4 regions of the Streptomyces sp. NBC_01260 genome follow, and region 1 is predicted to be linked to each of the others. Evidence: riboswitches for the same ligand, from Rfam matches in the RefSeq annotation. Region 1 holds a riboswitch; each other region holds the start of a gene.
What was found. A riboswitch is a leader RNA that binds a small molecule or an ion and turns the genes downstream of it on or off. The one in region 1 is predicted to bind cyclic di-AMP.
Positions count from the first base shown of each region.

Region 1 (7,838 bases):
CATCCGGCACTCGGTGTACCGCATGGCGGCCGGCGGGTCGTCGTTGCCGAGCGAGCCGAAGTTTCCGTGTCCGTCGACGAGGGGGAGCCGCATGGAGAACGGCTGTGCCATCCGCACCAGGGCGTCGTAGATCGACGCGTCCCCGTGCGGGTGCAGCTTACCCATGACCTCGCCGACGACGCGGGCGCACTTCACATAGCCGCGGTCCGGGCGCAGGCCCATCTCGTTCATCTGGTAGACGATGCGGCGGTGCACCGGCTTCAAGCCGTCACGGGCGTCCGGCAGGGCCCGTGAGTAGATCACCGAGTACGCGTACTCAAGGAAGGAGCCCTGCATTTCGTCGACGACGTCGATGTCGAGGATCTTCTCCTCGAAGTCGTCCGGCGGCGGGGTCTTCGTGCTGCGGCGGGCCATCGCTGCTGCGACTCCTTCACGGATTCTGTTCGGGCAACCTCAGGTTCTGACGCGGACCATTGTGGACCGCCGCACTGACAACTCCGACCTCGACCCGTCCCAAAGGGGGTTCTCCACCCGTCCCGAGGGGGTCCGGACGCCGCTTTCCGGTGACCTGCGCGGCACGGAGACTTCGCCAGGCGCCGGTGTGCCTGCTTACAGTGGCAGGTCTCGCATCACATCCAGTATCGCGATCGAAGGGACGTACATGCCCATGGGTCACACGGCCACAGCCCAGGCCGGCTCCGGCGGCTTGACAGCGACCGAGCACCGTCTGGCCAACGGCCTGCGCGTGGTGCTCTCCGAGGACCATCTGACCCCGGTCGCCGCGGTGTGCCTCTGGTACGACGTCGGCTCGCGCCACGAGGTCAAGGGACGCACCGGTCTGGCTCACCTCTTCGAGCACCTGATGTTCCAGGGCTCGGGCCAGGTCAAGGGGAACGGACACTTCGAGCTGGTGCAGGGCGCCGGCGGCTCCCTCAACGGCACCACCAGCTTCGAGCGGACCAACTACTTCGAGACGATGCCCACGCACCAGCTGGAGCTGGCCCTGTGGCTCGAGGCCGACCGGATGGGCTCACTGCTCGCCGAGCTCGACGAGAAGTCCATGGAGAACCAGCGCGACGTCGTCAAGAACGAGCGCCGCCAGCGCTACGACAACGTCCCGTACGGCACCGCGTTCGAGCGGCTGACGGCTCTCGTCCACCCGGACGACCACCCGTACCACCACACCCCGATCGGGTCAATGGCCGACCTGGACGCGGCGACCCTCGAGGACGCGCGGACCTTCTTCCGTACGTACTACGCGCCCAACAACGCGGTGCTCTCGGTCGTCGGCGACATCGACCCCGAGCAGACGCTCGCCTGGATCGAGAAGTACTTCGGAACCATCCCCTCCCACGACGGCAAGCAGCCGCCGCGGGACGGCAAGCTGCCCGAGGTCATCGGCCGTGAGCTGCGCGAGGAGGTCCGCGAGGAGGTCCCGGCGCGTGCGCTGATGGCCGCCTACCGGCTGCCGCACGACGGCACCCGGGAGTGCGACGCCGCGGATCTCGCGCTGACCGTGCTGGGCGGTGGCGAGTCGTCCCGGCTGCACAACCGCCTGGTGCGCCGCGACCGGACGGCCGTCGGGGCCGGGTTCTGGATGCTGCGGCTGGCCGGTGCGCCCTCGCTCGGCTGGCTGGACGTCAAGACGTCCGGCGGTGTCGAGGTGGCGCAGGTCGAGGCCGCGGTCGACGAGGAGCTCGCCCGGTTCGCCGAGGAGGGCCCGACCCCCGAGGAAATGGAGCGCGCCCAGGCCCAGTTGGAGCGCGAGTGGCTGGACCGGCTCGGTACGGTCGCGAGCCGGGCCGACGAACTGTGCCGGTTCGCCGTGCTGTTCGGTGACCCGCAGCGCGCCCTGACCGCCGTGAACCGGGTGCTCGACATCACCGCCGAAGAGGTCCGGGCGGCCGCCAGGGCCCAGCTGCGGCCCGACAACCGGGCGGTGCTGGTCTACGAGCCGGTCGAGTCGGCGGAGCCCGCCGAAGAGGCCGAAGAAGGCGCCGCCAACGACACCGACGCGCACGAAGGAGCGGACAAGTGAGCGACGCTGCCGCGACTGGAGTTTCGATGAAGTACCACCCGCAGCCCGCACCCGGAGTGGCCAGGCCCTGGGCCTTCCCCGCACCCGAGCGCGGCTCCCTGCCCAACGGCCTCACGGTGCTGCGCTGCCACCGCCCCGGCCAGCAGGTCGTCGCGGTCGAGATCTTCCTCGAGGCCCCGCTGGAGGCCGAGCCCGAGGGCCTGGACGGGGTGGCCACGATCATGTCGCGCGCCCTGTCCGAGGGCACCGACAAGCACAGTGCCGAGGAGTTCGCCGCCGAGCTGGAGCGGTGCGGCGCCACCCTGGACGCCCACGCCGACCACCCCGGCGTCCGGGTCTCCCTGGAGGTTCCCGCCTCCCGGCTGGCCAAGGCGCTCGGTCTGGTCGCCGAGGCCCTGCGGGCGCCGGCCTTCGCCGACAGCGAGATCGAGCGGCTGGTGAACAACCGGCTCGACGAGATCCCGCACGAGCAGGCGAACCCCGCCCGGCGCGCCGCCAAGCAGCTCTCCAAGGAGCTCTTCCCGGCCACGGCCCGCATGTCGCGCCCGCGCCTGGGCACCGAGAAGACCGTGGAGCGGATCGACTCCGCGGCCGTGCGCGCCTTCTACGACGCCCACGTGAGGCCGTCCACCGCGACCGCCGTGGTCGTCGGTGACCTCACCGGCATCGACCTGGACGCCCTGCTCGCAGACACCGTCGGCGACTGGTCGGGCAACACGGCCGAGTCCCGTCCGGTCCCGCCGATCACCGCCGACGACACCGGCCGGGTGGTGATCGTGGACCGCCCCGGAGCGGTGCAGACGCAGCTGCTGATCGGCCGGATCGGCGCCGACCGGCACGACAGCGTCTGGCCCGCCCAGGTGCTCGGCACCTACTGCCTGGGCGGCACGCTGACGTCCCGGCTGGACCGGGTGCTGCGCGAGGAGAAGGGGTACACCTACGGCGTACGCGCCTTCGCCCAGGTGCTGCGTTCCTCGGCCCCCGACTCCGCGGCGGGGGCGACGGGCGCCTCGATGCTCGCCATCAGCGGCTCGGTGGACACGGAGTCCACCGGTCCGGCGCTGGAGGACCTGTGGAAGGTGCTGCGGACCCTGGCCGCGGAGGGCCTGACGGACGCCGAGCGCGAGACGGCCGTGCAGAACCTCGTGGGTGTCGCACCGCTGAAGTTCGAGACGGCGGCCTCCGTCGCCGCCACCCTCGCGGACCAGGTCGAGCAGCACCTCCCGGACGACTACCAGGCGCAGCTGTACGCGCGCCTCGCCGAGACCGGCACGGTGGAGGCGACGGCAGCCGTGGTCAGCGCCTTCCCGGGGGACCGGCTCGTCACGGTCCTCGTCGGGGACGCCGCGCAGATCGAGGAGCCCGTCAGGGCCCTCGGTATCGGAGAGGTTTCGGTCGTCACCGGCTGACCGGTCACTCTCCCCGATAACGGGGCAAAAGAAAGACCCTGGCGGTCGGTGATCCGCCAGGGTCTTTCCTTTTTGTCCGGTATAGGGGAGAGGTTGCCTGTCTGCCCTGTGGGATGCGCTACAAAACCGCCTGTCCGTTTGGTGTGGGGAAGTGCCCCCGTCTAGCGTCGGCTCGGCTGTCCGTCACTCGTATGCCGCATCCGCGACATACCGGGCAGTCATCGCCGAGTCCCCGTCAGGCGCGAGCCCGGGGAGCCGGGGACCCACGCAGTCCCTGGGGTGAATCGGATGCCCATGCCTCAGCGAGGCCGGGGGATCCGTAGGAGACCTTCCTGCTCCGAACCCGTCAGCTAACCCGGTAGGCGAGAAGGAAGGAAAGGACCAGCCACTTCATGGCGTTCACCCGTGCCACGGGGAAGCACCGTGCCCCGAGCCGTCTGACGCGCTGCGGCGCGAAGGCCGTCGGCATCGCGACCCTGGCCACCACCGGCGTCATCGGCTCCCTGGCCTCCCCGGCCCTCGCCGCGGACACCGAGACCCCCGCCCCCGGCGAGACCGGCCTCTCCCAGGTCATCGCCATCGAGGGCGACCTGGCCGACCGGATCAACGCGCAGGCGGACGCGCAGCAGCACCAGGCCGACGTCGCCGCCCAGGCGAAGGCGGAAGCCAAGGCGAAGGCCCAGGCCGAGAAGAAGGCTGAAGCGAAGAAGAAGGCCGAGGCCAAGGCCAGGGCGGCCGCGAAGGCCAAGGCCGCCGCCAGGGCCGAGGAGGCCCGCGAGTCCGAGGCGCGTGCCGCCCGCTCCGCCGAGCGCGCCCGGCTGGGCACCTTCCAGCTCCCCGTCGCAGGTTCCTATGTGAGCACCGGCTACAAGTCCAGCGGCTCCCTGTGGTCCTCCGGCAGCCACTCCGGCATCGACTTCCACGCCGCGTCCGGCAGCTCCGTCGTCGCCGTCGGCGCCGGTACGGTCGTCGAGGCCGGCTGGGGCGGCGCGTACGGCAACAACATCGTGCTCCGGATGACGGACGGCACGTACACCCAGTACGGCCACCTCTCCTCGATCGGCGTCTCCGTCGGCCAGAGTGTCGGCCAGGGACAGCGGATCGGCCTCTCCGGCTCCACCGGCAACTCCACCGGACCGCACCTCCACTTCGAGGCCCGGACCACGCCGTCGTACGGCTCCGACATGGACCCGGTCGCGTATCTGCGCGCCCACGGCGTCACCGTCTGACCGACGCGAGGAACCTCGGTGAAGGCCCCGGCACCGCGCCGGGGCCTTCGTCGTGCCCGGCCGTCGGACCGGGGCGCGGAGCCCGTTTTTGAACCCGTCCATGACCAAAAGATATTGATGAATTTCCACCCGGCATCGGAAATGCGACCGCATTGCAATAGAGTCGCAGGGCAGGCGTCGATCGGCCGCGTTCCGCGGGGATTAAGGCGGAGGTTCGGACATGCGCATTCCGGCGCATTCGGTATGCACGGCAATCCGTGAAGACATCGTCTCCGGTGTCTTCGAACGCGGCAGCCGACTCACCGAGGAGGTGCTCGCACGCCGTTACGGGGTTTCCCGCGTCCCGGTGCGTGAAGCGCTGCGCACTCTGGAGTCCGAGGGCTTCGTGGTCACCCGCAGGCATGCCGGGGCCTGCGTCGCCGAGCCGGACGAGCAGGAGGCCGCCGACCTCCTGGAGGTCCGGATGCTGCTGGAGCCGCTCGGTGCGGCCCGTGCCGCCCAGCGCCGCACCGAGGCCCACCTCAAGGTGCTGCGTGGCCTGGTCAGGCTGGGTCAGGAGCGGGCCCGCCGGGGCGAGGGCGAGGATCTGCGCTCACTGGGCGGCTGGTTCCACGAGACCCTGGCCCAGGCCTCCGGCAGCCCCGGTCTGATCGCGCTGCTCACCCAGCTCCGGCACAAGATCGCCTGGATGTACGTGGTCGACCAGCCGGCCCGCCCCGCCGATTCCTGGGCCGAGCACGGGGCCATCGTGGACGCCGTGGCGCGCGGTGACGCGGAACGGGCGAGGGCGCTGGCCGCGCAGCACGCCGAGCGGGCCACCGCCGCGCACCGGCTGCGCCGCCCCGGTCGGCCGGGTGCCGGCGTCGTGCCCCGCGCCGGCCGGGTGAGATCTTCGCAACATGCTGTAAACACCCCGAGCGGCCGGCATTAACAATGACGCCGTATACAAGGAGCGGCTATTCGGTAGGGCTTTCTTTTCGCTGCCCTGAATTCATTCCGGCGGCCCGTCCCAAGGGGCCGGAATCCCGCGCAAATGAAAGAGCCGCGACTCCCCGTCAGGGGCGCCGCGGCTCGTGCGCAGGAATTCCGGCGGTCGGGACCGCTGGATCAGACGGTCTCCGGAAGCTCGTCGAGCCCCTCGGCGACCAGCTTGGACAGACGGTCCAGAGCGGCTTCGGCGTTGTCGGCATCGGAGGCGAGAACGATCTCCTCGCCACCCTGGGCGCCGAGCCCGAGCACCGCGAGCATGGACGCGGCGTTCACCGGGTTGCCGTCGGCCTTGGCTATGGTCACGGGTATACCGGAGGCCGTGGCGGCACGGACGAAGATGGATGCGGGGCGGGCGTGCAGGCCCTCGGCCCAACCGACGTTGACGCGGCGCTCAGCCATGGTTCTGCCCTTCACGAATCAATGGTTGTCTAGACCAGTCTCTCATGCAGTGCGCGATGCTCCGGCCGACCCGCGGCCCGTCCGCGGCCCGCGTCGTACCGTCGATCGGCCACCCTCAGACTGCCCCGGCCCCGGCCCCCACGCGACCGCTGACAGAGCCGTACGCTTTGCCCATGGAGCCCTCTCCGGAGCAGAGTCCGCATCACGTCTACCCCGACCACTGGGAGGCGGACGTGGTGCTCCGCGACGGCGGCACCGCGCGGATCAGGCCGATCACCACGGACGATGCCGAACGGCTGGTCAGCTTCTACGAGCAGGTTTCCCCGGAGTCGAAGTACTACCGCTTCTTCGCTCCCTACCCCCGGCTCTCCGCCAAGGACGTCCACCGCTTCACCCACCACGACTACGTCGACCGGGTGGGACTCGCCGTCACGGTGGGCGGCGAGTTCATCGCCACCGTCCGCTTCGACCGGATCGACGCCCGGGGCAGGCCCGCGTCGGCCCCGGCGGACGAGGCCGAGGTCGCCTTCCTCGTCCAGGACGCGCATCAGGGCCGCGGCGTCGCCTCCACGCTGCTCGAACACATCGCGGCCGTTGCCCGCGAGCGCGGCATCCGGCGCTTCGCCGCCGAGGTGCTGCCGGCCAACAACAAGATGATCAAGGTGTTCCGGGACGCCGGGTACACCCAGCAGCGCAGCTTCGAGGACGGCACCGTCCACCTCACCCTGGACCTCGAACCGACCGCCGAGTCGCTCGCCGTCCAGCGCGCCCGGGAGCAGCGTGCCGAGGCGCGGTCCGTGCAGCGGCTGCTCGCCCCAGGCTCCGTCGCCGTCATCGGCGCCGGCCGCACCCCCGGCGGCGTCGGCCGTACGGTCCTGCGCAACCTCCTGGGCGCGGGTTTCACCGGCCGCACCTACGCCGTGAACAGCGCCTTCCCCGCCGATCAGGACACCATCGACGGGGTGCCCGCCCACCGCTCCCTCGGCGAGATCGGCGAATCCGTCGACCTCGCCGTCGTCGCCGTACCCGCCGAGCGGGTGCCGGAGGCCGTCGCCGACTGCGGGGAACACGGCGTCCAGGGACTGGTGGTCCTCTCCGCCGGATACGCCGAGTGGGGCGCCGAGGGCCGCGAACGGCAGCGCGAACTGGTGCGCCAGGCCCGCTCGTACGGAATGCGGATCATCGGCCCGAACGCCTTCGGCATCATCAACAACTCCGAAGCGGTCCGGCTGAACGCCTCGCTGGCCCCGGAACGGCCCGCCTCCGGGCGCATCGGCCTGTTCACCCAGTCCGGCGCGATCGGCATCGCACTGCTCTCCGGGCTCTACCGGCGCGGCGCGGGGCTCTCCACCTTCATCTCGGCCGGAAACCGCGCCGACATCTCCGGCAACGACTTCCTCCAGTACTGGTACGAGGACCCGGACACCGATGTCGCCCTGCTGTACCTCGAATCCCTCGGCAACCCCCGCAAGTTCACCCGCCTCGCCCGGCGTACCGCCGCGGTGAAGCCGGTGGTCGTGGTGAAGGGCGCCCGGCACAGCGGCTCCACCCCGCCGGGCCACGCCGTACCCATCAGCCGGATCCCGGACGCCACGGTCTCCGCGCTGATGCGGCAGGCGGGCGTGATCCGCGTCGACACGGTGACGGAGATGGTCGACGCGGGCCTGCTCCTCGCCGGCCAGCCGCTCCCGGCGGGCGGCCGCGTCGCGATCCTCGGCAACTCCGAGTCCCTCGGGCTGCTCACCTACGACGCCTGCCTGGCCGAGGGGCTCC
Region 1 is NZ_CP108464.1:1,771,854-1,779,691, reverse strand. It holds gene OG322_RS07765 (DNA gyrase/topoisomerase IV subunit A) at 1-414, opposite strand, end outside; gene OG322_RS07760 (M16 family metallopeptidase) at 662-2,038, shown strand; gene OG322_RS07755 (M16 family metallopeptidase) at 2,065-3,447, shown strand; cyclic di-AMP (ydaO/yuaA leader) riboswitch at 3,660-3,826, shown strand; gene OG322_RS07750 (M23 family metallopeptidase) at 3,840-4,676, shown strand; gene OG322_RS07745 (GntR family transcriptional regulator) at 4,897-5,607, shown strand; gene OG322_RS07740 (HPr family phosphocarrier protein) at 5,784-6,065, opposite strand; gene OG322_RS07735 (bifunctional acetate--CoA ligase family protein/GNAT family N-acetyltransferase) at 6,239-7,838, shown strand, end outside.

Region 2 (7,838 bases), 1.4 Mb from region 1:
CCAGGATCGGGGCCCGGTTCTCGGCGGTGAACCCGGCGGCGAGCAGAGCGGGTTCGACCGCGGGTGCCCAGGCGGGCAGATACTCCAGGCGCGGCATCCGGTCCCGCTCGCGGAAGGCCGCGACCAGGGCGTCGAGTTCGCCGGGTGTCGGTTCGGCGCCCTGGTCGGGGATCGCGTAATTGGCGTACTTCAGCGACCAGTTCACGTTGTGGCGCACCGTGAACGGGCCGACCCGGTAATGGCCGGGGGAGCGGAGTGCGAGCGTATGGGCGTGAGTCTGGACGTCGAAGTCCATGGGCATGTGCGGGTGTCCCTCTGTCCGGTGGTCGGAGGGACGGGAGCCTATGCCACCCGGGCCGCTCCGGCGAAAGGCATTTCGTCGATCGGCGCGATGCGGACCGGGGCTCCCGGGCGCGGGGCGTGGATCATCCGGCCGTTGCCGATGTAGAGGCCGACGTGGCTGACGCCCGAGTAGAAGAACACCAGGTCCCCCGGAGCGAGTTCGGACCTCGGGACACGCTGCCCCGCGTTGATCTGGGTGTACGTGGTCCGGGGGAGCGAGACACCCGCGGAGCCCCAGGCGGCCTGGGTGAGGCCGGAGCAGTCGAACGAGGAGGGGCCGGTGGCGCCCCAGACGTACGGCTTGCCGAGGGCCCCGTACGCGAAGGCGACGGCTGCCGCGGCGCGGGCGTTCGGTGCCCGGTCGGAGCCGCGCGGGGAGCTGCGGTCGGCGTGGCCCGCGCCGCGGCCGCCGTCCGAGGCGTCGTACGCGGCGCGCTGGGCGGGGGAGAGGCGGGCCAGCAGCTTGCGGGCCTCGGACAGCTTGGCCCGGACCGTCGCCTTGTGCCTCTTCAGGTCGGTCTGGCGGGCGGTGAGCTCGGCCAGCTGCCCCGCGGCCTCGGACCGCAACTGGGCCACGTCCGCGACCTGGCGCTGCACGGTGCGGAGCTCGTCGGCCCGGCCGGCGGCGGCCCGCTCCACGTACGAGGCGCGCTGCAGGTACTGGTCGGGGTCCGAGGAGAGTGCCAGCTGGAGGGACGGGTCGAGACCGCCCGAGCGGTACTGCGCCGCCGCGTACGCACCCAGTGCCTCGCGCGAGGCGTTGAGCCGCTCGGTTCTGCGGGCGGCCTCGTCGCGCATCGCGTCGATGGACTCGGCGGTGGCGGCCGCCTTCGCCTTCGCGCCGTTGTACCGCTCGGTGGCGACCTCGGCCTCCCGGTACAGCCGGTCCACCTCGGCCTTGACCTGGGCGGCGGTGGGCGTCGGGTCGGCGTGCGCGGATCCCGGCAGCGCGGCAGCGGTCGCGGCCCCTGCGAGGGCGAGGGTCGCTGCGGTGCGGGCAGCAGAGCCGGTGTACGGGCGCTGCTTGGGTTTCCGGTGCGCGGCCACGAGGGCGGGGGTCCTTCCTGTCGACTGCCCGTCGGGGTCTACCGGCGGGCCCGCCCGGTCCGGCGGCGGGTCACCAACAGGGGGAGCGGCCCGCCGCCGGATCTCTCGGCGGGGTGAGCGGAAGGTGCCGTCCGGGTGCGGAGCGGCGGTGATCCGGTCACCTGGGTAGGCACGCTAAACCCGGGGCACGGACAAGAGTCGTAATGACGCCTATTGTCTGAATTTGGCGTTGCGTTGTTGTTGGATGACCGGAAAAATTGCACCAGAGTCAGGCAATTGGTGCATTCAATGGTCAAGCGTTCAGTAAGCCCCACCTGGCTGCGGAAGGCTGATATGACCAGGACTAAGGTGCGGAACCATGCGTGTACTCATCGATGTCTTCGTCGCCCTGCACATCATCGGAATCGCCGCCCTGCTGGGAGGCTTCCTCACCCAGATGAAGGCGATGGGGGCGGGGACGGCGCGATTCGTGCCCGGGATGCTGCACGGCGCGCTGACCATGCTGGTCACCGGTGTCGCGCTGGTCGGGCTCGACCAGGCCGACGACCACCCCGTGAACAACGTCAAGATCGGCATCAAGCTGCTGATCCTGGTCGTCATCCTCGCGCTCGTCTACGTCAAGCGGGACGAGGAGAAGGTCGAGAAGGGCCTCTTCGCGGCGGTGGGCGGACTGACGGTCGTCAACATCTTCATCGCCACGCTCTGGACCTGAGCGGGTGGTGGCCGGTGGGTGGCCGGCGGCCGTCCGCAACCGACCGGTGGCTGACCACCGCTGACCACTGTCGACCACCTCTGAGCGCTTCTGACTACGGCGCGGCGTCCCAGTCGACCTGCCGGCCCTCCCGCCGCAGCGCCTCCTCCACACCCGCCCAGTCCTCGACCCACTCGCCCACGTAGTCCCGCGTCATCGCCGGGTCGGCCGCCACCAGGATGTCCACTCCGGCAGCGGAGGCCCGCTCCTCGGGCGACTCGGCGAGGTCGGCCAGCCGGTCGACACGGAGGTAGCCCCCCGCGTCGGAGCCCGCCGTGATCCGGCCCACCACCCCGTAACGGGCGCGCTGTTCGGCCGCCGCGACATCGCCGCGGTCGGCGGTGGCCGTGACCGAGACCGAGCCCGGGTGCGTGAAGGCTCCGTCCGGTGCCCCGTCGCCGAGGCCGTGGCGGGTCCGGGCCGCCGCCAGCCGGTCGCGGCCCGTCTCCGCCGCCGCCGCGCGCAGCCCGTGGACGTGCAGCGTCCGCTCCTGCGGGCTCCAGGACATGATCCGCTCGACGTCCCGGTCCTGGATCGCGTCCTCCTCGGCGGCCGTCGCGCCGACCTCCCCGTCCAGCTCCCGGGCGAGCGCCCGCGCCGATTCGGACGGTTCGACCGCGCCGTCCGGGCCCTGGTCGATGAGCATCGCGATGCCGGCGAACAGGGCTCTGAGCCCGAGCGCCGCCGACTGCCGGACGCCGCTCGGCCGGAACTCCTGACCGAGCTCCGGCAGTGCGCTCAGCCTGCGGTGCATGGCGGCGGCCACGTTCTCGTCCGGCGGCGCGGTGTCCCACAGCAGCTCCAGCGCGGCCACACAGGTGTCCTGGTCCGCCGGGCGCCCCTCGTCGGCGAGGTACTGGAGGAGTACCCCGGCGGTGCGCTCGGCGCAGGCTGCCGAGAACAGCCTGGCCTGGCCGAAGGTCCCCAGGAAGGCCATGCCCCGGACGCTCTCCAAGATCTTCACGGTCGCTCGCTCCTGTGGTGCTCTGCGCGCTGTGCCCGCGTCTCGGACAGGTCGGCGCCGATCCCGGTCGCGACCAGGGCCCCGATGACCGCCACGACCACCAGGCCGGGACACTCCAGTGCGCCCTGTCCCCGGTCCCGCCGCCGGCGTAACCCCAGCACCCGCGCTTCCGTACGTGGTACAGCGCGCCGGCCTAGCCGGCGCCGCAACTCCCCCATGAGTGGCATAAGAACACGCTAACGGTCCCACGGAGCCCGCGTATTGGGCCACGGACCCACTACGCGTGCTCCGTACGGCAGGCCCCTGGGGGCGCCGGACACTCGCTAGCCGGGCCGCACGCTCCCGTAGATCGGCATGTAGTAGATCGACTCCTCGCGCACGTCCGCCCCCGGCTTCGGCGCGTGGATCATCATGCCGTCGCCCTTGTAGATGCCGACGTGGCTGATGTCGTCGTAGAAGAAGACCAGGTCCCCGGGCTGCAGATCCGCCGTGGCGATCCGGGTGCCGACCTTCACCTGGTCCCAGGTGGTCCGCGGGAGGGTGACGCCCGCGGCCTTCCAGGCCGCCTGGGTGAGCCCCGAGCAGTCGTACGAGGCCGGGCCGGTCGCCCCCCAGACGTACGGCTTGCCGATCTGGGCCCGGGCGAACGCGAGGACCTTCCCGGCCTTCGTCGTGGCGCTGCTGTCCGAGCCGGAGCCTGTCCCGGTGCCCGAGCCCGTTCCCGAGCCCGTCCCCGTGCCGGTCCCGCTTCCGGCCTCCTTGGCCTTGCGGTCGGCCTCCGCCTTCGCGGCGGCCTGCTTCTCCGCCAGCTCCGCGGCCTTGCGCTTGGCCTCGGCCTGCTTCTTCCGCTCCAGCTCGGCGAGGCGCGCCTTCTCCTCGGCGGTCAGCTTCGACAGCAGCGTGCGGGCCTCGGTCAGCTTGTTCTGCACGTTCTGCTTGCTGGTACGCAGCTTGGTCTGCGACGCGGTGAGCGTCTCCAGGCTCGTCACCGCCTCGGCACGCTTCTTCGACGCCTCGGCCTGCTTCGTACGGAAGTCCGTGACGGCCTGCTGCTGGTTCGCGGCCATCCGGTTCATGAGGTGGGTCTGGTCGAAGAACGACTGCGGGTCGTTGGCCAGGAAGAAGGTGGCGGTCGGCGCGAGCGCGCCGTCGCGGTACTGGGCGGCGGCGTAGTTCCCGAGCGTCCGGCGGGCGTCGTTCAGCTTGTCGGCGCGCTCGGCGATGTCGTCCAGCAGCGCGTCCACCTTGGTGCGCTGCTTGGCGGACGCCTCTTTCGCCTGGTCGTAGTGCTGGGTCGCGGTGCCCGCCTGCCGGTAGAGGCCGTCGACCTTCTTCTGGACGTCCTCGATGCTGGGCTTCGGGGCCGGGGCCGCCAGCGCGCTCTGCGTGGACAGCAGGGTCACCGAGGCGAGTGCGGCCGTCGTGAACCCGATGGCCGGGGTGGTGCTGCGCACCCGGGGGCGCGGTTTGCGATGCGATGCCAAGGCCGGCATCTCCTTCCGTGGACCGCCTACCGGGTTAGCTGTCGGGTTCGGGCGGAACGGAAGGCTGCCCTACGGTCCTGGTGGGGGTTCGGACCGATTCACCCCGGTGCTGCGTGTGGGTCCCCGGTTCCGGACCCCGTACGGGCAGGCCGGATTCGGCGTGGACGCCCGCTCGGCGTGGTTCGCCTCTGGGGGTACGGGCCGCCCGAACGAGCACGCTAGCCAACTCATGGTGTCGCTGTGAAGGTTGATGTTCGATATGCCCGATACATTTTCGTGACCTTGCCGAAGTGGACGCGGTGCGGGCAGGTCAGGTGCGGGGTCCGTCCACACAGGGTGGGTGCGGCATCGCTTTCCGTGGCCGCGCGGTGGTGCGCGGTTCGTGATGCGGCCCCGGGGTGTCAGTGCGGCCGCCTAGACTCGGACAGCGATGAGCAGCCTCTTTGACGACAGTTTCCTGGCCGGCCTCCAGCACACGGAGGAAGGGCCCCCGCCGCCCCCCGAGGACTCCGCACCCGAAGCGGTGCCGGAGGACCTCTTCGGGGGCGTGTTCGACGGGCCCCCGCCGCCCCGCGACGCGTACTACCGCGACGGGGCCCACCGCCCGGTCATCGACGCCGCCGCGCTGCTCGACGGGCTGAACACCGAGCAGCGTGCCGCCGTGGTGCACGCGGGGTCCCCGCTGCTCATCGTCGCCGGGGCCGGTTCGGGCAAGACCCGGGTGCTGACCCACCGCATCGCCCACCTGCTGGCCGAGCGCGGGGTGCACCCCGGCCAGATCCTGGCGATCACCTTCACCAACAAGGCCGCCGGCGAGATGAAGGAGCGCGTCGAGCAGCTCGTCGGCCCCCGCGCCAACGCCATGTGGGTCATGACCTTCCACAGCGCGTGCGTACGGATCCTGCGCCGCGAGTCGAAGAAGCTCGGCTTCACCTCCTCGTTCTCGATCTACGACGCCGCGGACTCCAAGCGGCTGATGGCCCTGGTCTGCCGCGATCTCGACCTCGACCCGAAGCGCTTCCCGCCGAAGTCGTTCACGGCGAAGGTGTCGAACCTGAAGAACGAGCTGATCGACGAGGAGACCTTCGCCGGCCAGGCGGCGGACGGTTTCGAGAAGACGCTCGCCCAGGCCTACGCGATGTACCAGGCCCGGCTGCGCGAGGCCAACGCGCTGGACTTCGACGACATCATCATGACGACGGTGCACCTGCTCCAGGCCTTCCCCGACGTCGCCGAGCACTACCGCCGCCGCTTCCGGCACGTCCTGGTCGACGAGTACCAGGACACCAACCACGCCCAGTACACGCTCGTACGGGAACTGGTCGGCCCGGCCGGTGCCGCCGACGCCCCCGGCGAGCTGTGCGTCGTCGGTGACGCGGACCAGTCGATCTACGCCTTCCGCGGCGCCACGATCCGCAACATCCTCCAGTTCGAGGAGGACTACCCGGACGCGACCACGATCCTGCTGGAACAGAACTACCGCTCCACCCAGACGATCCTGTCCGCCGCCAACGCCGTCATCGAGCGCAACGAGAGCCGCCGCCCGAAGAACCTCTGGACCAACGCCGGCTCCGGAGCCCGGATCACCGGCTACGTCGCGGACACCGAGCACGACGAGGCGCAGTTCGTCGCCGACGAGATCGACCGGCTGACCGACGCGGGCGACGCCAGGGCCGGAGATGTCGCGATCTTCTACCGGACGAACGCGCAGTCCCGTGTCTTCGAGGAGATCTTCATCCGGGTCGGCCTGCCCTACAAGGTCGTCGGCGGTGTGCGCTTCTACGAGCGCAAGGAGGTCCGGGACGTCCTGGCCTACCTCCGGGTCCTCGCCAACCCCGAGGACACGGTCCCGCTGCGCCGCATCCTGAACGTGCCCAAGCGCGGCATCGGCGACCGGGCCGAGGCGATGATCGACGCCCTGTCACTACGCGAGAAGATCACCTTCCCGCAGGCGCTGCGCCGCGTCGACGAGGCGTACGGCATGGCCGCGCGTTCCGCCAACGCCGTCAAGCGGTTCAACACGCTGATGGAGGAGTTGCGCACGATCGTCGAGTCGGGCGCGGGCCCCGCGGTGGTGCTGGAGGCCGTCATGGAACGGACCGGCTACCTCGCCGAGCTCCAGGCCTCCACCGACCCGCAGGACGAGACCCGGATCGAGAACCTCCAGGAGCTTGCCGCCGTCGCGCTCGAATTCGAGCAGGAGCGCGGCGAGGAGGAGGGTGCGGGCACCCTCTCCGAGTTCCTGGAGCGGGTCGCGCTCGTCGCCGACTCCGACCAGATCCCCGACGAGGACACCGACGGCTCCGGAGTCGTCACGCTGATGACCCTGCACACGGCGAAGGGCCTCGAATTCCCGGTGGTCTTCCTGACCGGCATGGAGGACGGCGTCTTCCCGCACATGCGGGCGCTGGGCCAGGTCAAGGAGCTGGAGGAGGAGCGCCGGCTCGCGTATGTCGGTATCACCCGCGCCCGCGAGCGGCTCTACCTGACCCGGGCGGCGATGCGCAGCGCGTGGGGCCAGCCCTCGTACAACCCGCCGTCACGGTTCCTGGAGGAGATCCCGGACCAGCACCTGGAGTGGAAGCGGAAGGGCCCGATGGCGGCTCCGGCGGGACCGACGTCGGGCATCACCTCGTCGCTGTCCGCGTCCCGCTCGCGCTCCGGGCCCTCGGGCTTCGCGACCCGGCGGACCTCGGACAAGCCGACGATCACGCTGGTGGTCGGCGACCGGGTCACCCACGACCAGTTCGGTCTGGGCACGGTGACGGCGGTCGAGGGCATCGGCGACCAGGCGAAGGCCACGGTCGACTTCGGTGACGAGCGGCCGAAGAAGCTGCTGCTGCGGTACGCGCCGGTCCAGAAGCTGTAGCGCCCGTCCGGTCCGGCGGACGGGCGCGGCCGTCCGCCGGCTCAGGTCGGGTCGACGTTGTGGCTGCGGAGCCAGGGCAGCGGGTCGATGGCCGCGCCGCCGCCGGGCCGCACCTCGAAGTGCAGGTGCGGGCCGGTCGAGTTGCCGGAGTCCCCGGAGTACGCGATGACGTCACCGGCCTTGACCGGGCCCGAGCGGATCCGGGTGCTGCTGAGGTGGCAGTACCAGGTCTCGGTGCCGTCGGCCATCGTGACGATGGCCATGTTCCCGTAGGCGGTGTTGAACTGCGTGTGAACGGTGCCGTCGGTCGCGGCCATCACCGGGGTGCCGTACAGGACGGGGAAGTCGATGCCCGTGTGCACGGACATCCAGTTGACGCCC
Region 2 is NZ_CP108464.1:3,121,976-3,129,813, reverse strand. It holds gene OG322_RS13460 (GNAT family N-acetyltransferase) at 1-301, opposite strand, end outside; gene OG322_RS13455 (C40 family peptidase) at 343-1,389, opposite strand; gene OG322_RS13450 (hypothetical protein) at 1,748-2,101, shown strand; gene OG322_RS13445 (hypothetical protein) at 2,196-3,104, opposite strand; gene OG322_RS13440 (C40 family peptidase) at 3,428-4,597, opposite strand; cyclic di-AMP (ydaO/yuaA leader) riboswitch at 4,596-4,759, opposite strand; gene pcrA (DNA helicase PcrA) at 5,019-7,457, shown strand; gene OG322_RS13430 (M23 family metallopeptidase) at 7,499-7,838, opposite strand, start outside.
Region 2: another riboswitch for cyclic di-AMP. It lies ahead of OG322_RS13440 (C40 family peptidase); the one in region 1 lies ahead of OG322_RS07750 (M23 family metallopeptidase).

Region 3 (7,838 bases), 3.3 Mb from region 1:
TCTCGTCGCGCTGCGACACGTACTGCCGCATCGGGTACGCGAGTGCGACGACCAGGGAGCAGACGATCAGGGCCAGGACGGCCGCCCGGCCGGTGAGGCGGGAGCGGTGCGCCTGACGGCGGTTCTGGGACCGGTAGACGCGGGCTGCGGTCTGCTCACCGAGCAGCCTCAGCCGGGTCGCGGTGGAGAACCGGTCCCGGTCCTTCGCGGCCATGTCTCCGCCTCCCCATTACGCACGTCCGTCCCCGCACACGGTACGGGACCGAGTGCGGGGACGGACGGAGGCCGGGGCGCTGGACCCGGCCGGGCTTGTCAGCCCTAGGGCCTCTCGTTTGGATCATGCCGGGCTCGCGGGGTCCGGCCTGATCCAAACGAAAGACCCTAGCTGTGCTCGTCAGCCTTCGGAGCGAAACCGCGGGAACGCCGAGCGGCCCGCGTACACCGCGGCGTCGTCGAGGATCTCCTCGATGCGCAGCAGCTGGTTGTACTTGGCGACGCGGTCCGAGCGGGCCGGGGCGCCGGTCTTGATCTGGCCGCAGTTCACGGCGACCGCGAGGTCGGCGATGGTGACGTCCTCGGTCTCGCCGGAGCGGTGGGACATCATGCACTTGAAGCCGTTGCGCTGGGCCAGCTCGACGGCGTCCAGGGTCTCGGTCAGCGAACCGATCTGGTTGACCTTGACGAGCAGGGCGTTGGCGGAGCCCTCCTCGATGCCGCGGGCCAGGCGCTCCGGGTTGGTGACGAAGAGGTCGTCGCCGACGATCTGCACCTTGGCGCCGATCTTGTCGGTGATGACCTTCCAGCCGGCCCAGTCGTCCTCGTACAGCGGGTCCTCGATGGAGACCAGCGGGTACGCGGAGACGAGCTCCTCGTAGTACTCGGTCATCTCGGCGGCCGAGCGGGACTTGCCCTCGAACTCGTACTTGCCGTCCTTGTAGAACTCGGACGCGGCGACGTCGAGCGCGAGCGCGATGTCCTTGCCCGGGGCGTAGCCGGCTTCCTTGATGGCCTCGACGATGAGGTCGAGGGCCGCGCGGTTGGACTCCAGGTTCGGCGCGAAGCCGCCCTCGTCACCGAGGCCGGTGGACAGGCCCTTGGTCTTCAGGACCTTCTTCAGCGTGTGGTAGACCTCGGCGCCCCAGCGCAGGGCCTCGGAGAAGGACTCCGCGCCGATCGGGGCGATCATGAACTCCTGGATGTCCACGTTGGAGTCGGCGTGCGACCCACCGTTGAGGATGTTCATCATCGGGACGGGCAGCAGGTGCGCGTTCGGGCCACCGAGGTAGCGGAACAGCGGCAGGTCCGAGGCCTCGGACGCGGCGTGGGCGACGGCGAGCGAGACGCCGAGGATGGCGTTGGCGCCGAGCGAGCCCTTGTTCTCCGTGGCGTCCAGGTCGAACATGGCCTGGTCGATCAGCCGCTGCTCGGTCGCGTCATAGCCGACGAGCTCCGGGCCGATCTGCTCGATCACGGCGAGGACCGCCTTCTCGACGCCCTTCCCGTGGTAGCGGTTGGGGTCACCGTCGCGAAGCTCAATGGCCTCGAACGCACCGGTGGAGGCTCCGGACGGAACAGCAGCACGACCCGTGCTGCCGTCGTCGAGGCCAACCTCGACCTCGACCGTGGGGTTGCCCCGGGAGTCGAGGATTTCCCGGGCTACGACGACGTCGATGGACGGCACGAGGCATCTCCTTCTGGGATATGACGCTGGTTGTGCAGGGTCACTTTGGCCTTGCGACAAGAGCCTAACCGGCCCGGCCGTCTCAGTCGGCCGACCGCCCGTCCCCTGGGACGAAAAAGGACCCAAGAGCTGTCATAGCGGGGCGAACGGCCAGAAATTTACTGACCAGTAACTACAACAGTTGAACAATCAACGCGGAATCCGGTGAGCCGCGAAGCGATGGCCCGGCGACCGGCGAACCCCGGCCCGGCACGCATGGGGGGAAGATGCGGGCCGGGCCGGGGTGCTCAGCGAGGAGGGTGCTGAATCACTTCACCAGGTGGAGCTGCTGACCCGGGAAGATCATGTCGGCGTCCTTGACGATGTCCTTGTTCAGCTCGAACAGCTGCTCCCAGCCGCCCTTGACGTGGTGGTCGGCCGCGATCTTGCTCAGCGAGTCGCCGGTGACGACCTTGTACTCGCCATCACCCTTCTTGACCTTCTCGCCGGTCGGGGTGGTGACGGTCTTCTTCTGCTCCGCCTTGGGGGCGGTCGAGCGGTCAGAGCGGTTGGTGGCCGGGGCCTCGGTGCGCTCGGACTTCTTCGGCTCGGCCTGCTGGGCCGGAGCCGACTCCTGCTTGGGAGCGGTCTCGGTCTTGGGGGCGGTGGAGCCGGTGCCGACACCCGGGTCGACACCGTCGTTGCTCAGGTTGCCGGCACCGGCGCAGGACCAGGCGCCCGGTCCCTGCATGTCGAGGAGCTTCTCGGCCACGGTGATCTGCTGGGACTTGCTGGCCAGGTCGGCGCGGGCCGCGTACTGCGTACCGCCGGCGGCGGCCCAGCTGGACTGCGAGAACTGCAGACCGCCGTAGTAGCCGTTGCCGGTGTTGATGGACCAGTTGCCGCCGGACTCGCACTGGGCGACCGCGTCCCACGTGGAGACGGAGGCCGCGGAGGCGCCGGTCGCACCCATCAGGGGCACGGCGATGGCGGCACCGGTCACACCGGCGAGCGTGGCGATACGGACGGCCTTGGACGGGCGGCGGTGCTTGTTGCCCTTGCTGTTCAGCAGCATCGAGACTTCTCCTCACCGACGCCTGCGAGGTGAGCTGTCGGGTTCGGGCCAAGTGAGTTGCCCGGTCGCACGTCCTAGCGCACGACTTAACCCCAAGCCGGTCCTGATGCGTCTTGCGACGATCGGGCCCGGCACTTACCTGGGTCCCCCGCTCCTGCCTACGGCGCTTTACGCGTCTGTTCCCTTCGACCGACGGCAGGATTCGGCGTGACGATCGACGGGGCCCGCGGTGCGAGCGGTTCCGACCGTAAACACACGCAACCCCCATCTCCAAAGAAGGACATACCGGATAAACAGCCCTTACTTGCATCTGAAGAAGGCCTGTTTGCGCAGGTCGGAACGGATGCGGGGGGAGCTCCCGAACAAGACGCACCAGTTCACGCAAAGAGACCCATGTCTCACTTAGTCAAAAATGGGACATAGACCGCCTAAGTACCCCAGATTTGGGGCGCATTCAGCTGATGATCAGACTGCTTCCGCGGTCGTTCTCATCCGGCCTTCACGCCGAGATCGAGACTCTGGCCAGGGAGGATGAGGTCCGGGTCGGAGCCGACCGCCGCCTTGTTGGCCTCGTACAGCCCGGTCCAGCCGCCGGGCAGCTTCTGTGCGTCAGCAATCGCCCAGAGGTTGTCGCCCGGCCGGACGGTGTACGTACCGTCAGCGGCGGGTGCGCCCTTGCCGCGTGCGTCACCTTCGCCGCGCGAGGCGTGCCGTCCCGAGTCCCGGTCGCTGCCGGGCTTCTCCGGGGCCGGCGCACCGCGGTGCCTGCCGCCCGTGTCCCCGGCCCGGGAGGACCTGCCCGGGGCGTCGGAGGTGTCACTCGCGCCGGAGGAGCCGGATGCCGAGGGCGTGGCGGACGGGGAGTCCGAGGCGTCCGGCGTACGGTCCTTGTCGGCGGTGTCGGCGGTGTCGGCGGTGGCGTCGTCCGACGGGGTCTTCTTGGCGCCCTTGGACGCGCCGTCCGACGGGTCGGCGCTCGCGGACGGGTCCGCGCTCTCGGACGGGTGGGCGGACGGGGTGCTGCCCGGGTCGACGCCCGGCAGGGAACCGTCCACGGCGAGGCCGGAGATGACGGCGCAGCTGGGCCACGCCTTCGGCCCCTGGTCGTCCAGGACCTTCTCCGCCACGGCGATCTGCTGCGAGCGGCTGGCCAGGTCCGCACGCGGGGCGTACGAATCGCCGCCGTAGGACTTCCACACCTCCTGCGAGAACTGCAGGCCGCCGTAGAAGCCGTTGCTGAGGTCGGCACTCCACATGCCGCCGCTCTCGCACTCGGCGACCCGGTCCCAGGTCGAGGCGTCGGCTGCGTGCGCGCCGGCCGCGCCGAGCAGCGGGATGGCGATGGCCGAGCCGGTCACGCCTGCGGCGACGACGATCGCGGGTGCCTGCCGAGGGCGACGGTGCCTGCCGTTCGCGGAGCCCATGGGAATGCCTTCCGTGTGACGGACGAGTGACGGATGAGTCGAACGGTGAACCTAGCGGGACTCGAACGTGTGTCACAAGTCGATGCAGCAGAGATCACGTGAAAGTCACAGAGTTGACAGAGCGTCACCTTCGCCGGGGACGGTCTCGGGGGTGAACTCCACCGGAAGCGTGCGCAGTCCGCGCATGATGAGCCCGCCACGCCAGCGCAAATCGGCAGGTTCCACCGCAAGTCGCAGGTCCGGGAGGCGTTTCAGCAGCGTGGCGAGCGCGGCCTGTCCCTCCAGCCGGGCGAGCGGTGCTCCCAGGCAGTAATGGATGCCGTGACCGTAACCGAGGTGCTGATTGTCACGCCGCGAGAGGTCCAGCGTGTCCGGAGCGGCGAAGCGTTCGGGGTCCCGGTCGGCGGCCGCCAGCACCACCAGCACGGGGTCCCCCTCGGCGACCGGCTGCCCGCCGATCGTCAGCGCCTCGGTGGCGAACCGCCAGGTCGCCAGCTCCACCGGACCGTCGTAACGCAGCAGTTCCTCGACCCCGGTGGCCAGCAGCTCCGTCTCCCCCGCCGCCAGGGACCGCTGGAGCCGCTCGCGCTGCTCCGGGTGGCCCAGCAGGGTGTGGACGCCGTTGCCGATGAGGTTGACGGTCGTCTCGAACCCGGCGAAGAGCAGGATGAAGGCCATCGCGGCGGCCTCGTTCTCGGTCAGGTGCTCGCCGTCGTCACTCGCCCGGATCAGTCCCGAGATCAGGTCGTCCCCGGGGTTCTCGCGCTTGCGGTGGATGAGTTCGAGCAGATAGCCGCGCATCTTCTTCACCGAACGGGCCACCCCGCCGCGGGGGCCGCCGCCGTGGCGGATCATCATGCCCGCCCAGTCCCGGAAGTCGTCCTGGTCCTCGCGCGGGACGCCGAGCAGGTCGCAGATCGCGTAGATGGGGAGCGGGAAGGCGAACTCATGGATGAGGTCCGCCTCCCCCTTCTGCGCGAAGGAGTCGATGAGGCGGTCCGTCAGCTCCTGCACGCGCGGCGCGAACTCCGCGATGCGCCGGGGCGTGAACGCCTTCGACACCAGACGCCGCAGCCGGGTGTGATCGGGCGGGTCGATGTTCAGCAGATGCGTCATCAGCTCCGCCTTGCGCTCGCCCGGAATGCCGGTGCGGCCCTTGGCGTGCGCCGGCTCGGCGTGGTGCGCCGGGTTCTTGGAGAGCCGGGCGTCGGCGAGGGCCTGCTTGGCATCCGCGTACCGGGTGACGAGCCAGGCCTCGACCCCGCTGGGCAGGGTCGTGCGGTGCACGGGGCTGTGCTCGCGCAGCCAGGCGTACGCGGGGTACGGGTCGGTGGCGAACTCCCAGGTGAAGAGTTCGGGGGCGGGCGGCACGGCGTCGGCCGCGCCGGCCGCGTGGGCGGGGCAGCCGGCGGGTGCGGGCGCCGGGGTGGCTCCCGCAGCGTGCGCGGGCGCATCGGCGGGAGTGTCGGCAGGGGTGTCGGCGGGGCTGTCGTTCACCCCCCGACGTTAGCCGCTGCCCCTGGCCGGGCTGGGCGGTCCCTCCCCGATCAAGCCGGACCGGCCGCGTCGGCGGGATGGCCCGCTGTCCCGCCGGTCCTCCCGCTGGTACAAAGCGGTGGCTGCGGGCTCCGGTCCGGAGTGGCTGCATGGCCCGCCGGGCGTCTGGCCCTTGGCTGGTGATCGCGCGCCGGCCGGGCCGAGGGACATCCCCCGCGGCCCGATCGATGCCTCGTCCGGGTCCTGAGTCAGGTACCCCTGGGCGTCGTCGGCAATCCGTGGTCGCGTGCGGATCAGGACGGCTGCGAGGTGGAGTGCGCCTTCGTGGGCGCGGTGATCCAGAACGAGACCGCGCGGCCGTGCCCCGCGCCGGGCTATCCGTTGCCCTCCGCCGCCCTGATGGCGTCCCGGTAGGCGCGGCCCGCGGCCCGCAGGGCGGCCTCCGGGTCGGTGCCGTCCTCCTGGGCGCGCACCGCCAGCGCCAGGAGCCGGTAGCCGATGCCGTCGCCCTCGGGGAGCGCCACGTCGAGTCCGGCGGTACGGACCCGGCCGGCCAGCTTCGCGGCGAGTGCCAGGGCGGGCTGGCCGAGCGGCACCCCGTCGGTGACCGACTCGCGCTGCTTCTCGATCGCCTTGGTCCGCAGCCAGTGCGCGTGGACGTCCTCCGGGGTCTCGGCGGTCTCGTCACCGAAGACGTGCGGATGGCGGTGGATCAGCTTCTCGACGAGCGTGGCGGCGACATCGTCCACCGAGAACGGCTCGTCCTCGTCCTCCTCGGCGATGCGCGCGTGGAAGACGACCTGGAGCAGTACGTCGCCGAGCTCCTCGCGCAGCTCCTCGCGGTTGCCGTCCTCGATCGCCTCGACGAGTTCGTACGCCTCCTCGATGGCGTACTTGGCGAGGCCCACGTGGGTCTTCTGCGAGGTCCAGGGGCACTCGATCCGGATCCGGTCCATGACCTGGACCAGATCCAGCAGCCGGGCGCCCGGCAGATCGTAGGAACCGGGCAGCAGCTCCAGGTTCGGCATCTGCACCCGCCCCGAACCCGCCAGCCTCGCCAGTCCGTCGGTCAGCGGCTGGTTCCCCTCGCCACCGCTGAGCACCACCAGGGTCCGGCCCCCGGCGCAGGCGCCGACGAGTTCCCGCGCGTCCGGAACGGCCGGCTCGACGGTGATGCCCGCCTCGCGCAGATACGGCAGCTGGGGCTGGTCCGGCTCGGCGCACAGCACCCGGTCGGCGGCGTGCAGCGTCTGCCAGGCGGGCCAGGACAGCAGTCCGGGCGCGACCCGGTGGCTGGCGGTGAGCAGGACGATGCGGCCGGGGTCTTCAGCGTTCACGCTGCGAATCTACCCGGCCGCCCGGCCGCTGCTACGCCCCGGCCTCCGCCGCCGCCTGGGCGGGCTTGGTGACCTGGTTGATCCAGGGGGCCTTGTAGTCCGCGAGCTGGATCTGCTGGTTGTTCCAGGTGCCGTAGCGCGGATTGACGTCGACCTTCAGCGCCTTGGACGCCTTCGTCAGCGCGTCGCCGAGGATCTTCGTACCGGCCGGGGTCGACGGGTCGGCGCCGAGTGCCTGGGCGAGCTTGGTCAGCTGGATCTGCTCGCGCAGGAAGGGGTCGATCTGGCCGGGGGAGATCCAGCGCTCCTGGAGCACCGCGGCCCGCAGCCCTTCCTCGCCCTTGTACTGGGCGACGGCCGACTGGCGCATCTGCTGGATCTCGGCACGGCTGACGGTGACCCCGTTGTCCGCCGAGGCCCGGTCCAGGACCCGGTCAAGGATGATCCCGTGCAGCTTGGCGCGGACGAGCTGGCCGGACTGGTCGGTCGCCTGGTCCGCCTGCTTGGAGGCGTCCTGCGCGTCGCGCACGTCCGCCGCCTGGGCCTGCACGGTGGACACCGCGATCCGGTCCCCGCCCACGACGGCTGCCGCGCCGGGGCGGGCCTGGCTGCCGCAGGCGGAGAGGAGCGGCGCTGCGACGAGCAGTGCGGCGGAGACGGTGAGCGCGGTGCGACGGCGGCGGTGCAAAGGAGCCTCCCGAGGAGATTGTGCGGCGGTGCACAAAGCCTTGCGGTGATCGATGTTAGGCAGTGGAACCGGTCCGGGCCACCGATTCGACCAACGATTCGGAAGGAGTTGGGGATGTGGGCTCCCCGGAGCCCCGCTCAGCGCACCGGCAGGGACG
Region 3 is NZ_CP108464.1:5,075,795-5,083,632, reverse strand. It holds gene OG322_RS22570 (FtsB family cell division protein) at 1-214, opposite strand, end outside; gene eno (phosphopyruvate hydratase) at 395-1,681, opposite strand; gene OG322_RS22560 (LysM peptidoglycan-binding domain-containing protein) at 1,989-2,735, opposite strand; cyclic di-AMP (ydaO/yuaA leader) riboswitch at 2,740-2,911, opposite strand; gene OG322_RS22555 (transglycosylase family protein) at 3,224-4,159, opposite strand; gene OG322_RS22550 (cytochrome P450 family protein) at 4,265-5,656, opposite strand; gene OG322_RS22545 (nucleoside triphosphate pyrophosphohydrolase) at 6,031-6,993, opposite strand; gene OG322_RS22540 (SurA N-terminal domain-containing protein) at 7,025-7,681, opposite strand; gene OG322_RS22535 (GtrA family protein) at 7,819-7,838, opposite strand, start outside.
Region 3: another riboswitch for cyclic di-AMP. It lies ahead of OG322_RS22560 (LysM peptidoglycan-binding domain-containing protein); the one in region 1 lies ahead of OG322_RS07750 (M23 family metallopeptidase).

Region 4 (7,838 bases), 1.2 Mb from region 1:
CGTACTGCACCGCGACGAGGACGCCGATGTGCTGCTGGTCGCGGTCGGTGTCATGGCCCCCGTCTGTCTGCGGGCCGCCGGTCTGCTCGCGGGCGCCGGCATCCGCTGCACCGTGGTCGACCCCCGCTGGGTCAAGCCGGTCGACGAGCAGCTGGCCCCGCTCGCCGCGCGGCACCGGCTCGTCGCCGTCGTCGAGGACAACAGCCGGGCGGGAGGCGTCGGCTCGGCGGTCGGGCAGGCGCTGCGGGACGCCGGGACCGATGTCCCGCTGCGCACGTTCGGCATTCCCGAGCAGTTCCTCGCGCACGGCAAGCGCGCCGAGGTGCTGGCCGACATCGGACTCACACCGGTCGAGATCGCGGGCCGGATCAGCGCCACGCTGGCCGCCGCGCAGCCGGTCGCGGCCGACGGGCACGGACTTCCCGTCGACGACGGGTACCACGGGCGCAACGCCCTGGGCAACGGGCACAAGGAGAGCGGGGCATGAAGGACGACGGGCCCAAGGGCTTCGATCTGGCACAGCTCCTCGCGGAGCGCGGCGCCGAGCGCTACGAGCTGCACACGAAGTACCTCAACCACCAGCTACCGCGCATGCTGCACACCATCGGCTTCGACAAGGTCTACGAACGGGCCGAGGGCGCGCACTTCTGGGACGCGGAGGGCAACGACTACCTGGACATGCTGGCCGGCTTCGGGGTGATGGGGCTCGGCCGGCACCACCCCGTCGTACGCAAGGCGCTGCACGACGTCCTGGATGCCTCGCTCGCCGACCTCACCCGCTTCGACTGCCAGCCGCTGCCGGGGCTGCTGGCCGAGAAGCTGCTCACGCACAGCCCGCACCTGGACCGGGTGTTCTTCGGCAACAGCGGGACGGAGGCCGTCGAGACGGCGCTCAAATTCGCCCGGTACGCGACCGGGAAGCCGAGGATCCTGTACTGCGCGCACGCCTTCCACGGCCTGACCACCGGGGCGCTCTCGGTCAACGGCGAGGCCGGATTCCGGGACGGCTTCGCACCCCTGCTGCCCGACACCGCCATCGCGCTCGGTGACCTCGACGCTCTGCGGCGCGAACTGAAGCGGGGCGATGTGGCCGGCCTGGTCGTCGAGCCGATCCAGGGCAAGGGCGTGCACGCCTCGCCGCCCGGCTTCCTGCGCGCCGGCCAGGAGCTGCTGCACAAGTACAAGGCCCTGCTCATCGCCGACGAGGTGCAGACCGGTCTGGGCCGGACCGGTGACTTCTACGCGTACCAGCACGAGGAAGGGGTCGAACCGGATCTGGTCTGCGTCGCCAAGGCGCTCTCCGGCGGCTATGTGCCGGTCGGGGCGACCCTCGGCAAGGACTGGATCTTCAAACGCGTCTACTCGTCGATGGACCGGGTGCTGGTCCACTCGGCCAGCTTCGGCTCCAACGCCCAGGCGATGGCGGCCGGGCTCGCGGTCCTCACCGTGATGGAGGACGAGGAGATTGTGGCGAACGCGCGCCGCACCGGTGATCTGCTGCGCGAGAGGCTGGCCGCACTGGTCGGCCGCTACGAGCTGCTGCACGAGGTGCGGGGGCGCGGGCTGATGATCGGCATCGAGTTCGGCCGGCCGTCCTCGCTGAAGCTGCGCAGCCGCTGGACCATGCTCCAGGCGGCCCGCAAGGGACTGTTCGCGCAGATGGTGGTCGTGCCGCTGCTCCAGAAGCACCGGATCCTCACCCAGGTCTCCGGCGACCATCTCGAAGTGATCAAGCTGATTCCGCCGCTTGTCATCGACGAGGCGGACGTGGACCGGTTTGTGACCGCGTTCACGGCGGTGATGGACGACGCGCACAACGGCGGGCTGATGTGGGACTTCGGCCGGACCCTGGTGAAGCAGGCCGTCGCCAACCGTTGATCAGCAGAGGATTTGCCTCGGAGGTAAGAAATTTGCCTCCGAGGAAATATCCTGGCCCAATGGAGACATGAATCCTCCAGAAGGAGGGGTGACCGACGAGCTGCCCGGTGTCGCGCCACGCCTGCGCGATCTGCGCCGCGGCCGCGGGCTCACCCTGGAGACCGCCGCCCAGCGCGCCGGGCTCTCACCCGCCCATCTGTCCCGGCTCGAAACGGGCCGACGGCAGCCCTCGCTGCCGATGCTGCTCGGACTTGCCAGGATCTACGGTACGACGGTCTCCGAGCTGCTCGGCGAGATCCCCCCGGAACGTGACGCGATCGTCCGCGGCCGGAAGTTCGAGGGGGCCGAGGCCGACGGCTGGATGTACCAGCAGGCCGGTGGCTCGGGCCGGGCGATGCAGGCGCTGCGCGTCCGGGTCCCGTACGGCGCGCAGGGCGACCTGGTGCGTGTCCATCCGGGTGAGGAATGGCTGTATGTCCTGGCCGGAAACCTCAGGGTGACCCTCGGGGACACCGTGCACGACCTGGGTCCCGGCGACAGTGCGCACTTCGACTCGCTCACCCCGCACCGGATCGCGGCGCCGGAGCGCGAGGGCGCCGAGCTGCTCTTCGTCCACACCCTGCTGCAGAGCCCCGCCGCCGAGCTGTGTCTCGGCAGCGGGATCCACCGGCGCTGAGGCGCCGTCCCCGCCGCCGGCCCGTCCGGTCGCCAGAGAGGACTGTCATGTCCGATTCCGAGAACTACGACCCGCTCACCCCGGCCAGGCGGAAGGACTCCGACTCGCAGGAGCGGAAGATGCCCCGCGGCCTGGTCATCAGGCTGTTCGCCTACCTGGTGGCCGGGCACGTCATCGCGGGCTTCCTCTACCTGCTGTTCGCGGTGGGGATGCACAACCAGTAGCCGCGCGCTCTGTGGCCCGGCCGGCCGGTCAGGCCTCGTCGAGGAGCCGCTCGCGCAGCCGCTCCCGTGTCTCGGGGGTGATCTTCAGCCCCTCGGAGAGGTAGCGGTCGGTGCCGCCCCAGGTCTCGTCGATCGTGTCGAAGGCCGCGGCGAGATATTCGCTGTGGGCTCCGAAGAGCGGGCTGAGGAGCTCCATCACCTCGGGCGACATCCCGGCCGCCGAGGTGTCGCTGCGGCGCACCCGGTAGCGGCGGTGGGCTTCGTTGGACTTGAGGTAGTCGGCCTCGACGGCCTCGCGCCTGACGCCGACCGCGAGCAGGGAGACCGCGATCGAGAGCCCTGCCCGGTCCTTGCCGGCCGCGCAGTGCATCAGGGCGGGGACGCTGTCCTCGGCCAGGGCGTGCAGCACGCGACTGTGCTCGGCGGTGCGGTCCAGGATGATCGAGCGGTAGGAGGCGACCATGCGGTCGGTCCCCTTGCCGCCGCCGAGGATGCCGCGCAGCTCGTCCATGTTGCCGTCGCGCACCATCTGCCAGAACTCGGTGCCGTCCGCCGGATCGGTGAGCGGGATGTTCACGTTGCGCACGCCGGGCAGCTCGACGTCCATTCCGTCCAGCTTGAGGTCGGTGGCGTTGCGGAAGTCGAAGACGGTGTGGAGGCCGAGGCCGCCGAGGAACGCGGCGTCCTCGGCGGTGGCGCCCGCCAGGTGACCGCTGCGGTAGAGCCGTCCGTACCGCACCCGGCGGCCGTCCGAGGCGGGTAGCCCGCCCACGTCACGGAAATTACGGACCCCTGCCAGCTCGGGTTCCGTCGACGGGGTCTGCGGCAGCTGCTGCGTCACGGTCACTCCTGGAGGCTCTGCCGCCGACGCGTGTCGCCGACGGGTCCACTCCCGTGACGATACGACATCGGATACTCGGGCAATCATGTCGGTGACGGCTCCATGTGCCCGTTCTTCTGCCCTCTGCGCGGCCCCCGGACCGCCACGGTTCGGGGGCCGTCGGGGCGCGCGCAGCGACGGTGGTGCCGACGCGGGGCGGCCGCGGCTCCGAAGTGAATGGTGGGTGCGACATGTCCGTATTGAGGCCTTTAGTCGAACATGCCCTGCTTATAAGGGAGATGGTCGCCCACTCGTGAGCGGGATCATATCCGTGACGGTGTGTGGCGGTGCGCCGGTTGGGTAATCCGTGCGTCGTGCGGAAAGCCAAGATCCATAATCCACGGAGTGTCACCGGAATTCCGCGCCGATTTTCCGGAGCGGAATCCGGAGTGGAACCCATGGCTTGTTTCCGCCGTCCCGGCTCGCTTACGTTCACTCTCAATCCGGATGGAACGCCTAATCCTGCCGCCGTCCGGAATTCGCACCCACTCACCGTGTGGCAGGAGCGGGGGAACCAGGTAAGCCGCCGACCGGAGAGATCCGGCCGGCTCGGGGTTAAGTCGCGCCAGGCGTGACCGGGCATCTCCAGCCCGAACCCGACAGCTCACCTCGTAGGCGCCGGAGAGGAAATTCTTCATGCCCATACTGGGTAAGCACCGCCGTCCGAAGTCCAGCACCATCGCCCGTGGCATCGTCGTCGCCAGCGCCGGCGGAGCCGTCATCGTGCTTCCGCTGCTCGGTGCCACCGGTGCCACCGCCGCGGAGCACGCCGCTCCCGCCACCGCGAAGTCGGCCGCCGCCACGCACGCCGCCCCGGCCAAGCCGGTCGCCGAGAAGCAGGCCGGCACCAAGACGTACTCCGTGGTCTCCGGCGACTACCTGTCGAAGATCGCTGCCCAGCACAAGCTCAAGGGTGGCTGGGAGAAGCTGTACCAGGACAACCGCGAGGTCGTCGGCGACGACCCGAGCCTGATCTTCCCGGGCATGAAGCTGACGCTCGGCGGCGAGGCCTGGGGCCACGCCTCGACCACCGGCTCGCACACCTCCGCGGGTGCCACCACCCCGTCGAAGGCCCCGGCTCCGGCCAAGACCGAGTCGAAGGCCCCCGCGGCTTCCAACTCCGCGTCCTCCTCCGGTACCCAGGCGTCCAACGAGACCTCGGCCCCGGCCGGTCAGGGCACCGCCTCCGGTTACGTCCACCCGGTTCCCGGCAGCCACACCACCGCCTACCGCGCCTCCGGCGCCAACTGGTCCAGCGGCAGCCACACCGGCATCGACTTCCCCGTCTCCACCGGCACCAGCGTGAAGGCGATCACCTCGGGCACCGTCGTCACCGCCGGCTGGGGCGGCGCGTACGGCAACGAGGTCGTCATCAAGCACGCCGACGGCCACTACTCGCAGTACGGCCACATGTCCTCGCTCTCCGTCTCGGCGGGCCAGACCGTGACCGCGGGCCAGCAGGTCGGCCTCTCGGGCGCCACCGGCAACGCGACCGGCCCGCACCTGCACTTCGAGATCCGCACGGGTCCGGCGTACGGCTCGGACATCGACCCGATCGCCTACCTGGCGTCGCACGGGATCAACGTCTGATCCAGGCAGTACCGGTCCGGTGACCCGGACCAGAGCAATACACAGAGGGACGGTGCGCGGCGGCGCACCGTCCTTCTGCTTATTCCCCCTTTACCAAAAACTGACCGGGTGGTCTATCTCACCACCCGTCAACCCCGTATTACGGTCGCGTAGGTCACATTCGACGGTGCAGGATATGCCCTTGTGGCAAACGATTCGAGAAACATCCGACAGGGCGTCATCAACCGACAGGGCGCCATCGAGTCGTACGCGGCGATTGGCGACAGTTTCACCGAGGGAGTCGGCGACCTCGGCCCGGACGGGACATTCGTCGGCTGGGCGGACCGGTTCGCGGTAATCCTCGCGGACCAGCTCCCGGACCCCGAAACGGCGCCGCGCATTACTGGCGCCGCGCACGGGAACTTCAGGTACGCCAATCTCGCCGTACGAGGACGTCTCCTCGACCAGATAGTCGAGGAGCAGGTGCCGCGCGCCAGGGAACTCGCCCCCGACCTGGTGAGCTTCTGCGCGGGCGGCAACGACATCATCCGGCCGGGCACCGACCCCGACGACGTCGCCGAGCGCTTCGAGCGCGCGGTCGCGGAGCTGACCGAATCGGTCGGCACCGTCATGGTCACCACCGGCTTCGACACCCGTGGTGTTCCCGTGCTGCGCCATCTGCGCGGCAAGATCGCCACCTACACCGCCCATGTGCGGTCCATCGCGGACCGCTACGACTGCCCGGTGCTCGACCTCTGGTCGCTGCGCTCCGTGCAGGACCGGCGCGCATGGGACGGCGACCGGCTGCATCTGTCGCCCGAGGGACACACCCGGGTCGCGCTGCGCGCCGCCCAGGTGCTCGGTCTCGACGTGCCGGCCGACCCGGACCAGGAGTGGCCCCCGCAGGCGCACCGGGGAACGCTGGAGGTCCGGCGTGACAACATCAACTGGGCGCGCGAGTACCTGGTGCCGTGGATCGGGCGGCGCCTGCGCGGCGAGTCCTCGGGGGACCACGTGGAGGCGAAGCGGCCGGACCTGCTGCCGCTCTGAGGGGCCGGGCCGGTCAGGGTTCGCCGAACGGGTGCCGTTCGGCGAACTCGGGGGCGGTGATCCCCAGAAGCACCAGGTCGTGATGGCGTCCGGCGAAGAACTCGTGGTCGCGCAGCCGGCCCTCCTCGGTGAAGCCGAGCCCGCGGTGCAATGCGACCGACGCGCCGTTGTACGCGTAGACCTGCGCCTCGCACTTGTGATAGCGCCGCTCGCCGAACATGAAGCCCAACAGCAGCACGATCGCCTCGGACGCGTACCCGCGCCGCTGATGACCGCCGCCGACCCCGATGCCGTAAGTGAACCTGCCGGTGCGCGGGTCGGCGTCATGGGTCGAGATGCCACCGACGAGCACTCCACCGTCCAGGGCCTCGATCGCCAGCCGGAAGCAATCCCCGGTGGGCTTGGCGACGGCCTGCTCCGCCGCCCAGGCGCGGTACCCCTCGGCGGAGCGCGGCGGGTGGAGCATGTCCCCCGACCGCTGGTGATCCGAGTACCCGTCCATCTCCATGAACGCTTGCCAGTCCGCGGGTTCGATGCCGCGCAGCCGCACCCGCTCGCCTGTCCAGAAGGAGTTCATGGCGCCCATGCCACCAGGCCGTTCAGCGCTCCGTCCAGGCAATTAGGGGCTCACCCGCTGAACAGAACGTGGCGGCCGGGCCGGAACGCGTTCCAGCACGCCGCCCGCGAACACGTCGTACAGCGGCAGCGTCTCCAGATGGACGTAGCCGATGTGGCAGTCGCACACGGCCAGCGGGCAGGCCCGCGGGCCCAACGCCCCCCGGTAGCTGCCGTCGTAGAGATTGCCGAGCTCGGCCCGGACGAAGTGGCAGCGGCGCACCGTGCCGTCCCCGTCCACCGAGATGACCGACTCACCGGTCCGGCAGGGCAGCCCGGCCGAACGGTGCGGATGACGGCTGTACGGGAACAGCGGATCGATCTCCGTCCACCGGCCGGCCTCCTCGTCCGTGTAGCTGTGCCCTTCCGCGGCGTTGACCCAGAGGTACACCTCTTCGGGGAGCGCCGCCCGCAGCCGCCGGGCCTCGTCGAGGTGGCCGGCCAGACCGACCACACCGACGCTGTGGCGGATTCCCAGGGACGCCAGCTCCCCGCACCGGGCCAGGAAACGCTCGTACGGCGTCTGGCCCGGGTGGTACGTGCACCACAGCGCGATCTTGTCCCGGCCCACGGCGCCCGCCGCGGCCAGCCACTGCGTACGGCCGCTGAGGTTCGTCTGGATCGCCACCCGGCGGATGTGCGGCAGTCGGGCCAGCTCGACCAGCGCCCGGCGGTACCAGGAGCGGACCAGCCCCTCGCCCCACGGAGTGAACAGCACCGAGATCCGGTCACCGGTCTGCGCCGCCGCCCACGCCGTGAACCGCTCCAGCGCGGCCCGGTCCGCCCGCAGTTGCTCCCGGCTGTCGCGCCGCTTGGCGAACGGGCAGTACGGGCAGTCGTAGTCGCACGACGCGAGCGGACCGCGGTAGAGAATCGTCAGGTCCATGAAGGGGCTCACTTCAGCTCGTACGAGGCCATCGCGGCCCGCACCGCGGGGGAGAAGAGG
Region 4 is NZ_CP108464.1:613,673-621,510, reverse strand. It holds gene dxs (1-deoxy-D-xylulose-5-phosphate synthase) at 1-487, shown strand, start outside; gene OG322_RS02790 (aspartate aminotransferase family protein) at 484-1,878, shown strand; gene OG322_RS02785 (helix-turn-helix domain-containing protein) at 1,946-2,554, shown strand; gene OG322_RS02780 (DUF6126 family protein) at 2,602-2,778, shown strand; gene OG322_RS02775 (tyrosine-protein phosphatase) at 2,807-3,619, opposite strand; cyclic di-AMP (ydaO/yuaA leader) riboswitch at 4,131-4,291, shown strand; gene OG322_RS02770 (M23 family metallopeptidase) at 4,295-5,248, shown strand; gene OG322_RS02765 (SGNH/GDSL hydrolase family protein) at 5,432-6,277, shown strand; gene OG322_RS02760 (GNAT family N-acetyltransferase) at 6,291-6,854, opposite strand; gene OG322_RS02755 (STM4011 family radical SAM protein) at 6,897-7,778, opposite strand; gene OG322_RS02750 (STM4012 family radical SAM protein) at 7,787-7,838, opposite strand, start outside.
Region 4: another riboswitch for cyclic di-AMP. It lies ahead of OG322_RS02770 (M23 family metallopeptidase); the one in region 1 lies ahead of OG322_RS07750 (M23 family metallopeptidase).